One region of the Gemmiger qucibialis genome, then DNA from elsewhere that is predicted to be linked to it. Evidence: predicted binding sites of a transcription regulator. Region 1 holds the regulator's gene; the other holds the start of a gene.

Region 1 (5,767 bases):
CGCTGTGCGCTGGAGCGAAGAATTTGTCGATATCCTGCCCGCAACCGGCGGCAAGGTGAACGGCTTGCAGGAAACGCTCAATCATCTGGGTCTTACGCGGGAAAACAGCATCGCCTTTGGCGATGGCGGCAACGATACCGAGATGCTTGCTTTTGCCGGGATCGGGGTTGCCATGGGCAACGCCTGGCCAGATGCCCGTGCCGCGGCGGATTACATTACCACCGATGTGGATAAGGACGGCATCTGGAATGCGCTGGAACATTTCGGGCTGCTGAAATAACCAATAAAAACAAGAGCATGTGCGTTTTTGGGGAAAGCCCGAAAAACTGCACATGCTTTTATTTTATTTCTTTAGGCAATACCGCACAATTCCCGCCTGACGGCTTAAGCACCGCTCCGGCGGCTGCGGCACGGCATCTGCGTTGCCAAAATGGCTCGATAATGTCGGGTTGCGGTACCCGCATCGTGCTTCGGGGGCAAAAGCCCCTCGCACTCTGCGACCGCTGCCCCTGCTTCGGTTCGCTGCATCCGCCACTGGCGGCGCTCACCTTTGCAGCATCCAGTATTATCTGCGCTTTTGGCTTAGCATCTGCCGCACATCGCTCGCCGTATCGGCACTTAGAATTATGCGGTATTGCCTTTATTATAATGGCTGTTCAACCGCAGGGCAGTGTCTCGCCTTCCAGCACCGCCTGCACCAGGGTATCGCCGTGATAGGTTAGCTCCAGATGGAAAAACGGTGCGCCCTCCGCCAACAGCCGAAGGAAAATTTTGTCCCCCTGCCAGATCGGCAGGTTCTCTACTTCGGGTTTGGGCACCCATTCCAGTGTGCCCTCGTTACAGTCGGTCAGCGTGCCGGTAAAATCGGTGCAGGTGTACAGGTGCATCCGCTCGGCGGGCCATGGCTCGCAAGTAAAATCCACAATGCCGCGGTAGGCGGGGGATTGCATCGTCAAGCCGGTTTCCTCCCACACTTCGCGCAGGGCACAGGCTTCGGCAGTTTCGCCGGGGTCAAGCTTGCCGCCCACACCGATCCATTTATCGTGGTTGACGTCGTTCTTCTTTTTAATGCGGTGCAGCATCAGATAGCAGCCGTTTTGTTCCAGGTAGCACAGAGTGGTTTGCAGCAGTTCAGCCATAGCGGAGCCTCGTTCCCTGTGTGCGGGGCACACAAAATATATTGGTATCAGTATACCACCCGGATAGTACAGGCGGCAAGGCTGCAGACAATGTGCGGGTGGCTATTTGGTGGGCAGGGAACCAATATCCTGAAATTTACGCGGCGCTCCGTTATAATATCTCCAAAATGGAGATGGCTTTGAGGGGAGCCGCAAAAAGGTGTTTGAAGCAGGCGTGAACGCCCACATTGCCAAGCCGTTCAGCGTGATGCCCTGCTGGCAGGGCTGGATAAAGCACTAACAAAAAACAGGCACGAACCATACATAAACCGCCGCACTTTCCATATAATAGGTATATTGTACAGAATATGGAAGGGCAGGAGGGTACCCCAATGAAAGCAACAGGAATCGTGCGCAGGATTGATGAGCTGGGGCGGGTGGTCATTCCCAAAGAGATCAGGCGAACCCAGCGCATCCGCCAGGGCGATGCACTGGAAATTTTTACCGCTGCCGATGGGCAGGTGGTGTTCAAAAAATATTCCCCGCTGGTGGAGCTGGGCGAACTGGCCGGGGTGTATGCCGAGGTGCTGGCCAAAAACCTGGGCCGCCCTGTGCTGATATGTGACAGGGAAAGCATTGTGGCCGCCACCGGCACGGGCAAAGGGCAGCTGCTGGGGCGGCAGATCAGCGATGCCGCCGCCCGGCTGCTGGCCATGCGCGGCCCTTACACCGCGCCGGAAACCGCTGCCCGCCGCATTACGGCCTTTGACAAAGGGGAAACGGTGCTGCTGTGCGTCTGCCCCATTGTGGTGCAGGGGGATGTGGAAGGCGGTGTGTTGCTGACCGGCCGCCCGCAGGATGCAGCCCCTGATACCGAGACCGCCCGCGCAGTAAACATTGCCGCGGCATTTTTAGCAAAGTGGATGGAAGAATGAACCGTTGGCCGGCATCACCCTGCTGTCTGGCGGGCAGCAAAACAAGGGCAACACCGCACAATTCCCGCCTGACGGCTTAAGCACCGCTTCGGCGGCTGCGGCACGGCATTTGCGTTGCCAAAATGCTCGATAAGACATCCAGTATTATCTGCGCTTTTGGCTTAGCATCTGCCGCACCTCGCTCGCCGTATCGGCACTTAGAATTATGCGGTATTGCCCAAGATAAAATAACAGAAAAACGCCGCGGCGGAGGGCAAAAACCACCCTTTGCCGCGGCGTTTGTGTCAAATCTGTTAAAGTTTGAAACTTTTTATGAAAAGGGCTTGACAGAACAAAGAGTTGGGATATAATAAATTTAGCACTCAGGAAGAGAGAGTGCTAAACAAGAAAAAGCAAACAAGGAGATGAGGGCAGCATGACGATGGATGCACGCAAGCAGCGCATTCTGGAAGCGATTGTTGCCATTTATTCTACCGGCGGCGAGCCGGTCGGCTCCGGTTTGCTGGCCAGCCACTTTGACATGGCACTTTCCAGCGCAACGCTCCGCAACGAGATGGCCGCGCTGACAAAGCTTGGCCTGCTGGAGCAGCCGCACACCAGCGCAGGCCGCGTGCCCAGCCCCAAGGGGTACCGGTACTACCTAGACCACCTGCTGGAAGCCCCCGCCGCCATAGCACTGAGCGCAGCGGACCGCGAAAACATTGACCGGCTGTTTGCCGATATGGACGTTGAGCCCGAAAAGCTGGCGCAGAGCGCCGCCCGCGCACTGGCCGATTATACCGGCTGTGCCGCAGTGGCTACCACCCCGCAGGCCGAGGATCTGTGCATCGCCCATTTTGAGGTCGTGCAGGTCGGGCGGTATTCCGCCGCAGTTTTGGCGGTTACCAGCTCCGGCGGTGTGCGCACCCGTGTGGCGCGTATCCACACCGGCTTGACGCGGGAGGATGCCGATGAGATGGCCCGCCTGCTGAACAGCAGCCTGACCTTTGTGGCACCGGAGGATCTGACCCCGTCGCTGACGGCAAGCCTGGTGCTTTCCGCCGGGCGCAGGCTGGCGCCGGTGGTGTTCGCCGCCGAAGCGCTGGTTCGCACCCGCCCGCAGTTTTACCTGGAGGGCGTGCAGTACCTGGCCAAGATGCCGGATGTGCGCACAAACCTTGGCGCGCTGCTGGAAGTTTTTTCTGACAACGAAGCGGCCCGCGCCCTGATCGAACCGGGCAGCGGCAAAGTGACCGCTACGTTGGGCGAGGATATCGAGCCCGCCATGCCGAACCTCTGCATCGTCAGCAAGCGTTACCTTGCGGGCGGCGGGCTGTACGGCACGGTGGCGGTGATCGGCTCCAACCGCATGGAGTACGAACACTTGATCCCCGTTTTGAATTATTTTGCAATTAAGTTAGGACAGTCAATGTCCGGTAAAAAGGAGGAGCAGACATGAGCGAAGAAACAAAGAAGCAGCCTGAAACTGAACAGGAACAGGCCGCTGCTGAAACAAAAGCGCCCGCGGCAGAATCCGATAAGCAGGAAGCTGAACCCGCTGCAGAAAAGACCGAAAAGAAAGACTGGTTCGGCAAAAAATCCAAAGAGCTGGAAGCCGTAAAGGCAAAGCTGGAAGCCGCCGAGCAGGCCAACACAAAGCTGAAAGACCAGATGCTGCGCACCGCTGCAGAGTATGACAATTACCGCAAGCGTTCCGCCCGCGAAGCTGACCAGAAGTTCAACGATGGTGTTTCCCACGCGGTCAACCAGATCCTGGCAATTCTGGATACGCTGGATATGGCAGCCAATGCCGAATGCACCGACGAAAACTATAAAAAGGGCGTTGTGATGACGCTGGACAAAGCCGAAAAAGCTCTGAAAACGCTGAACATCACCGAGATCGAATCCATGGGCAAGCCCTTTGACCCCAACTTTATGAACGCTGTTCAGCAGGTTCCGGCAGAGGATGGCCAGGAAAGCGGCACTGTGGTGCGCGTGTTCCAGAAAGGCTACATGATCGGCGATAAGATCATCCGCCATGCAACCGTGGTTGTGGCCGAATAACAAAGCATGAACCGGGCGCAAAAGCCCGTTCAGATATAGATTAAGACATTCACATTTCCATGTTTCCTGAAAGAGGAATATGAAAGGAGTTTTATATTATGAGTAAGATTATTGGTATTGACCTTGGTACTACCAACAGCTGCGTAGCTGTTATGGAGGGCGGCGAGCCCGTTGTTATCCCTAACGCTGAGGGTGCCCGTACCACCCCGTCTGTTGTCGGCTTTACCAAAACCGGCGAGCGTCTGGTAGGCCAGGTTGCAAAGCGTCAGGCTATCACCAACCCCGAAAACACCATCTCCTCCATCAAGCGTAAGATGGGCACTGCCGAGAAGGTTCACGCCGGCGGCAAGGATTACACCCCCGAAGAGATCAGCGCTATGATCCTGGCAAAGCTGAAGGCTGATGCCGAAGCTTACCTGGGCGAGCCCGTTACCGAAGCTGTCATCACCGTTCCCGCTTACTTCAACGACAGCCAGCGTCAGGCAACCAAAAACGCCGGTACCATTGCTGGTCTGAACGTAAAGCGTATCATCAACGAGCCGACCGCAGCTTCTCTGGCTTACGGCATTGATAAGGAATCCGACCAGAAGATCATGGTTTACGACCTGGGCGGTGGTACGTTCGATGTTTCCATCATCGAGATGGGCGATGGCGTTACTGAAGTTCTGGCTACCAATGGTGATACCCACCTGGGCGGCGATGACTTCGACCAGCGCATCATCGACTGGATGGCTGAGGATTTCCAGAAGGAAAACAACATCGACCTGCGCAAGGATAAGATGGCTGCACAGCGCTTGAAGGAAGCTGCTGAAAAGGCAAAGATCGAGCTGTCCAGCGCCACTTCCACCAACATCAACCTGCCGTTCATCACCGCTGACGCCAACGGCCCCAAGCACTTGGATATGACCCTGACCCGCGCAAAGTTCAATGAACTGACCGCTGATCTGGTTGACCGCACCATGGCCCCTGTCCGCAAGGCTTTGGCTGATGCAGGCCTGAAGGCTTCTGACCTGGCTAAGGTCCTGATGGTCGGTGGCTCCACCCGTATCCCCGCTGTCTATGACGCTGTCAAGAAGGAACTGAACTGCGAGCCGTTCAAGGGCATCAACCCCGATGAATGTGTTGCTGTCGGCGCTTCCATCCAGGGCGGTGTTCTGCAGGGCGACGTTAAGGGTCTGCTGTTGCTGGATGTTACCCCGTTGAGCCTGGGCATTGAGACTCTGGGCGGCGTTTGCACCAAGATCATTGAGCGCAACACCACCATCCCCACCAAGAAGAGCCAGATCTTCTCCACTGCTGCTGACAACCAGCCCAGCGTTGAAGTCAACGTTCTGCAGGGCGAACGTGAGTTTGCCCGCGACAACAAGAGCCTGGGTACCTTCCACCTGGATGGCATCGCTCCGGCTCCGCGCGGCGTGCCCCAGATCGAAGTTACCTTTGATATCGATGCCAACGGCATTGTGCATGTAAGCGCTAAGGACCTTGGCACCGGCAAGGAGCAGAGCATTACCATCACTGCTTCCACCAACATGAGCAAGGATGACATCGACAAGGCCGTTAAGGATGCCGAGCAGTATGCTGCTGAGGATAAGAAGCGCCGCGAAGATGTTGATACCCGCAACAACGCCGACCAGATGGTGTTCCAGACCGAAAAGGCTTTGGGCGAGCTGG
Region 2 (5,767 bases), on a different contig from region 1:
CCGAAAACCGCGGCCATATCGTTACTTATGACGCGGTGTGCGAAGCCGTGTGGGGGGCAGACTATTACGGGTACGAGAACAGCCTGAATGTTCACATCCGCCACCTGCGGGAAAAGCTGGAACCCAACCCCAGCAAGCCGCAGTACCTTCTAACGGTGCGGGGCATCGGCTATAAATTGGCAGAGGAGAACGTACAATGAAAACTTTTGCAGCCCTGATCCGCCGCTATGTGCTGGCCACAGCCGCTATTGTGCTGCTGGTGGGCGGTTTGCTGGTGGAGCAGATTTTTTATGTGGGGTTCAAGTCCAACGCGGTGGATGCAACAGGCTACCGGGTCGGCGCCTTGGCTGATGCCCTAAAACAAACCGAAACCGGCCTGCAATGGGGTCGGGAACATACCCCGGCAGAATGGATGCAGGGCTATGCCTGGGCCATGGTGCTGGACGATAATGGCAATGTCATCTGGCAGCAAGACCTGCCGCAAAAGCTGAATCACCGGTACACGGCATCGGAAGTTGCCGTGTTCTCCCACTGGTACCTGGCCGATTACCCCGTGCAGTGCTGGGCGGCGGATTACGGGCTGTTTGTTGTGGCAGAACCGGTTGGAACCTGCTGGAAGTATAACATCGACATGAAGCAAAAAATGATAATAATGCTGGCCAAAAGCATTCAGCTCACCATGGTGGGGCTCCTGCTGGTGGTGCTGGGGTGCTGCCTGTTCTTCAGCTGGCGCGGGAGCAAAAGCCTGCAAACCGTAACAGCCGGGCTGGATACCTTGGCGCAGGGCGGTACGGTCAGCCTGCCTGCCGCCGGCTTTGCGGGGGAGCTTGCCCAAAAGCTGAACGAAACCAGCGAGCAGCTGCGCCGCCGCAATGAGATCATTGCCCGGCGGGATACCGCCCGAACCGAGTGGATCGCCGGGGTCAGCCATGATATCCGCACTCCGCTGGCACTGATCCTGGGCTGGGCGGAACAGCTGCAGCGGGATGCCACCCTGCCCGCAGCAGCCAGACAGAAAGCGGGCGGCATCTGCACCCAGTGCGAAAAAATCCGCAGCCTGATTGAGGACCTGAACCTGACCAGCAAGCTGCAATACGGCGCCCAGCCCCTGCGCCGCCGGTCCACCCAGGCGGGGCCGTTTTTGCGCCGGGTGGTGGCGGCTTTTTGTGAGAACCCCCTGGCCGCCCGCTGCACACTGGATTGCAACATTACCCCGGCAGTAGAAACCGCCATCCTGCACGCTGATGCCGCTCTGCTGACTCGTGCGCTGGAAAATGTGCTGCAAAACGCCGTGCGCCATAATGCGGGGCCGATCACGCTGGCTTTCCACGCGGATGCCGACGAAACAACGCTGCACCTGACCATACAGGATGACGGCACCGGCTACCCGCAAAGCGTGCTGGCCGTGCTGAACGGCGAACCGGAAGGGGAGAACGCCCCGCATATTCTGGGCCTGCATGTGGTGGAGCAAATCATAAACGCCCACGGCGGCAGCGTGCAGTTTGTCAACCGGGACCCCCACGGTGCAAAAGTGATGATGCAGCTGCCACTGGCCAAAGACGAAAACGAAAAATAATACCCAAAAAACAAATCCCCCGCCGGGCAAAGCACTTTGCAGCACCGCCCGGTGGGGGATTGTTATGCTATGTTAAGGCAATACCGCATAATTCTAAGTGCCGATACGGCGAGCGAGGTGCGGCAGCTGCTAAGCCAAAAGCGCAGATAATACTGGATGTCTTATCGAGCATTTTGGCAACGCAGATGCCGTGCCGCAGCCGCCGGAGCGGTGCTTAAGCCGTCAGGCGGGAATTGTGCGGTGTTGCCTTAGATTGTCTGGCATAAAGCCTGGATGCCATTACTTCATCAGGTCGCAGACCAGCTGTGCGTAGGCAACGGGGTCTTCCAGCGGCAGGCCCTCAATCAGCAGGGCCTGGTCGTACAACAGCTCGGCGTACTTATTGATCTTGTCGGTGTCACCGGCCTCATGAGCGGCTTTCAGCGCACCAAACACGGCGTGGTTGGGGTTCAGCTCCAGCACCTTGGTGCTCTCCATGCCCTCGCCGCCGGCAGGCATCTTGCGCAGGATCTTTTCCATCTCCATGGAAATACCGCCCTCGCTGGAAAGCGATACCGGGTGATCCTGCAAAGTCGGGTTGACCTTCACATCTTTGATCTTGCCGTTCAGGGCCTTCTTGATCTCCTCAAACAGGTCCTTGTTTTCGGTTGCGGTCTCCTCGGCAGCCTTCTTTTCTTCCTCGGTTTCCAGGCCCAGATCGCCGGAGTTGATGTTTTTGAATTCCTTTTCCTTGTAGTCGTGCATGATCTGCAGGCAGAATTCATCCACATCCTCGCTGCACAGCAGCAGGTCATAGCCCTTGCTCAGCACCAGCTGTGCGTTGGGCAGTTTGCCCAGGCGGGCCGCCTCGTCACCAGCGGCAAAGTAAATGGCCTTCTGGCCTTCCGGCATCTTCTCAATGTATTCATCCAGCGTGATGAGCTTCTGCTCCTTGGCAGAGTAGAACATCAGCAGGTCGGAAAGCAGGTCTTTGTGCATGCCGTAATCGCCGTAAATACCAAACTTGATCTGGCGGCCAAATGCTTTCCAGAAGGTTTCGTACTTCTCGCGGTCGTTCACCAGCATGGCGTGCAGTTCGTTCTTGATCTTCTTTTCCAGGCTGTTGCGGATCAGCTTTACCTGGCCGTCCTTCTGCAGCGTTTCACGGCTGATGTTCAGGCTCAGGTCCTCGCTGTCCACAACGCCCTTGATAAAGCTGAAGTAATCCGGCAGCAGGTCAGCGCATTTTTCCATGATCATAACGCCGGAAGCATACAGGGCCAGACCCTTTTCGTACTCCTTGGTGTAGTAATCATACGGCGTCTGGCCGGGCACAAACAGCAGGGCGGTGTAGGTTGCGGTGCCCTCGGTGCGGCTGGTAATCACGCGCAGCGGGTCGGAATAATCCATGAACTTGCTCTTGTAGAACTCGTTGTATTCTTCCGGCTTTACATCTTTCTTGTCGCGCTTCCAGATGGGCACCATGCTGTTCAGGGTTTCCAGCTCGGTGTAGGTTTCGTACTCCGGCTTATAGTCGTCACCGGCGTCCTCCGGCTTCGGCTTCTGGCGGCTCTTCTCGCGGTACATGGTAATGGGGTAGCGGATGTAATCGCTGTACTTCTTGACCAGGCCGGAGATGGTGTACTCGTCCAGATATTCGCTGTATTTGTCGGTTTCGGTGTCCTCTTTCAGCACCAGGGTGATCTCGGTGCCAACTTCCGGCTTTTCGGCTTCGGTCAGGGTGTATCCCTCCACGCCGGAGGACGACCACTGCCAGGCTTCCTCGCTGCCCTCCGCGCGGGAAACAACGGTCACCTTGCTGGCAACCATGAAAGCGGAGTAGAAGCCAACGCCGAACTGACCGATGATGTCAATATTCTCGTTCTGATTGCTTGCCTTAAAGTCCTGGCTGCCGGAGCGGGCAATGGTGCCAAGGTTCTTTTCCAGCTCATCCTTAGTCATGCCAATGCCGTTATCGCTGATGGTCAGGGTGCGGTTCTCTTTATCGGCTGCAATATGAATGTGCAGGTCTTCTTTTTTTACGTTGATGGAAGTATCCGTCAGGCTCTTGAAATACAGCTTGTCGCAGGCATCCGATGCGTTGGAGATCAGCTCGCGCAGGAAGATCTCGCGGTTGGTATAAATAGAATTGATCATCAGGTCAAGCAGCTTTTTGCTCTCGGCCTTAAACTGATGCATTGCCATAGTTACAATGACCTCACTTTTATATATTTTATGGTTTAGCACTCGCGTGCTTTAAGTGCTAAGCATATATTAGCACTCTTACCCGCAAAGTGCAAGTCCTGATTGCCCTTTTTACAAAAAGTTAAAAAACTGTATGTAAAATACAGAAAAAGGCTTTTCAAAGCACATTTTTTGCGCTATCCTAATAACTGTATCTTCATATTTATCATTAGGAGCCTGATGTTATGAAATTTGTAGAACATAAACTTGCCACCGGTGCCATGCTGACCGGCTACCTGCGTGACGAAACCACCGAAATGCCCAGCTACAACACCCGCCCGGCAGTGCTGATCCTGCCCGGCGGCGGCTACCGCTACTGCTCCCCGCGCGAAGCGGACCCTGTTGCCGTCCAGTTTTTGCAGGCCGGCTACCATGTGTTCACCCTGATTTATTCCACTGACCACGCCCCGCTGCTGTGGCAGCCGCTGACCGAAGCCGCGTCCGCCATCCTGTACCTGCGCCGGAATGCGGCGGACCTGCGCATTGCGGCGGATAAGATCACCATCGTTGGCTTTTCTGCCGGTGCCCACCTGGCGGCTTCCACCGCCCTGCTGTGGGATGCAGCTCCCGTGCAGCAGGCCCTTGGTATTACCGGAACCGAAGCCCGCCCCAATGCGGTGGTGCTGGGGTACCCCGTTATCACCAGCGGCAAGTTCGCCCACCGCGGCTCTTTTGAGAACCTGTGCGGCGCGGATGAAGCCCTGCTGCAGACCATGAGCCTGGAAAACCAGGTGCGCCCCGATGTGCCGCCTTTCTTCATCTGGCACACCGTGGAAGATCAGGCTGTGCCCGTGGAAAACAGCCTGCTGCTGGCAGGCGCCCTGAAAGAGAACAACGTGCCGTTTGAGCTGCACCTGTTCACCCATGGCGGCCATGGCTCCAGCACCTGCACCAACGAGGTCAACACCCCTAACAAGCATAACAATGCCTGGCTGCCCCTGTGCATGGGCTGGCTGGGGGAGACCCTGGATTTTACCCTGTGATTTGAGCAGCCCAATTAAGAAGCCGTTTTTGTAACCCTATTATTAAGGAGGTTACACCATGAAGATCATGTTTTATGCCCTCCGTCCTTTCGACGAGCAAGCCTATTGTGATCCATACAGCAAACAGTACGGCATTGATTATGCCTATACCGCAGCGGTCCCCACGCCGGATAACCTGGAACTTGCCAAAGGCTGCGATGCCGTCAGCACTAACCCCTGCCTGATTGCACCGGAATATCTGGAAGCCTGGGCCGCGATGGGGGTCAAATTCCTGCCCTGCCGCAGCATTGGCTATGACCATATCCCGCAGCAGAAAGCCAAGGAGCTTGGCATGCGCATCTCCCATTCCTGGTATCCGCCGGCAGGTGTGGCCGATTATGCCATTATGCTGATGCTGATGTGCAACCGCAAAGTGGGCCAGATTCTGCGCCGTGCCGATGCCCAGGATTATTCCTTAAGCGGCAAGATGGGCCGCGATATCACCCGTATGACGGTGGGGGTGATCGGCACCGGCAACATTGGCCGCACTGTGCTGCGCCACTTAAGCGGCTTTGGCTGCAAGCTGCTGGCTTACGACCTGTACCCCAACGATGAAGCACGCCAGTATGCGGAGTATGTGGACCTGGATACCCTGTACAAGAGCTGTGATATCATCACCCTGCACACCAACGCCACCGCCGCCAACCGCCATATGATCGATGCCAATGCTATTGCCAAGATGAAAAACGGCGTTGTGCTGATCAACACAGCCCGCGGCACCCTGATTGATCCGGAAGCGCTGGTAAACGGGCTGGAAAGCGGCAAGATCGGTGCAGCCGGCCTGGACGTTGTGGAAAACGAGAACGGCCTGTTCTACTTTAACCATATGGGCGATGCGTTGCAGAACCGCGAACTTGCCATGCTGCGCAGCTTCCCGAATGTGATCTTTACCCCGCACACCGCGTTTTATACCGATGTGAACGTGGCCAGCATGGTGGAAAGCGCC

What was found. The regulator HrcA, encoded in region 1, represses chaperone genes, less so after heat shock. The targets are predictions, from matches to a motif close to TGTTAGCACTCNNNNNNNNNGAGTGCTAACA.
Region 2: htpG (molecular chaperone HtpG) is a predicted target of HrcA. The motif match lies at 3,794-3,824, and genes of this name have one in related genera.

Annotation. Positions count from the first base shown of each region.
Region 1 is NZ_JAQFEN010000001.1:582,488-588,254, reverse strand. It holds gene PG062_RS02710 (Cof-type HAD-IIB family hydrolase) at 1-280, shown strand, start outside; gene PG062_RS02705 (NUDIX hydrolase) at 657-1,139, opposite strand; gene PG062_RS02700 (stage V sporulation T C-terminal domain-containing protein) at 1,511-2,053, shown strand; gene PG062_RS02695 (hypothetical protein) at 2,176-2,403, shown strand; gene hrcA (heat-inducible transcriptional repressor HrcA) at 2,469-3,491, shown strand; gene PG062_RS02685 (nucleotide exchange factor GrpE) at 3,488-4,096, shown strand; gene dnaK (molecular chaperone DnaK) at 4,195-5,767, shown strand, end outside.
Region 2 is NZ_JAQFEN010000003.1:187,051-192,817, reverse strand. It holds gene PG062_RS07390 (response regulator transcription factor) at 1-200, shown strand, start outside; gene PG062_RS07385 (sensor histidine kinase) at 197-1,576, shown strand; gene htpG (molecular chaperone HtpG) at 1,856-3,760, opposite strand; gene PG062_RS07375 (alpha/beta hydrolase) at 3,985-4,782, shown strand; gene PG062_RS07370 (D-isomer specific 2-hydroxyacid dehydrogenase family protein) at 4,841-5,767, shown strand, end outside.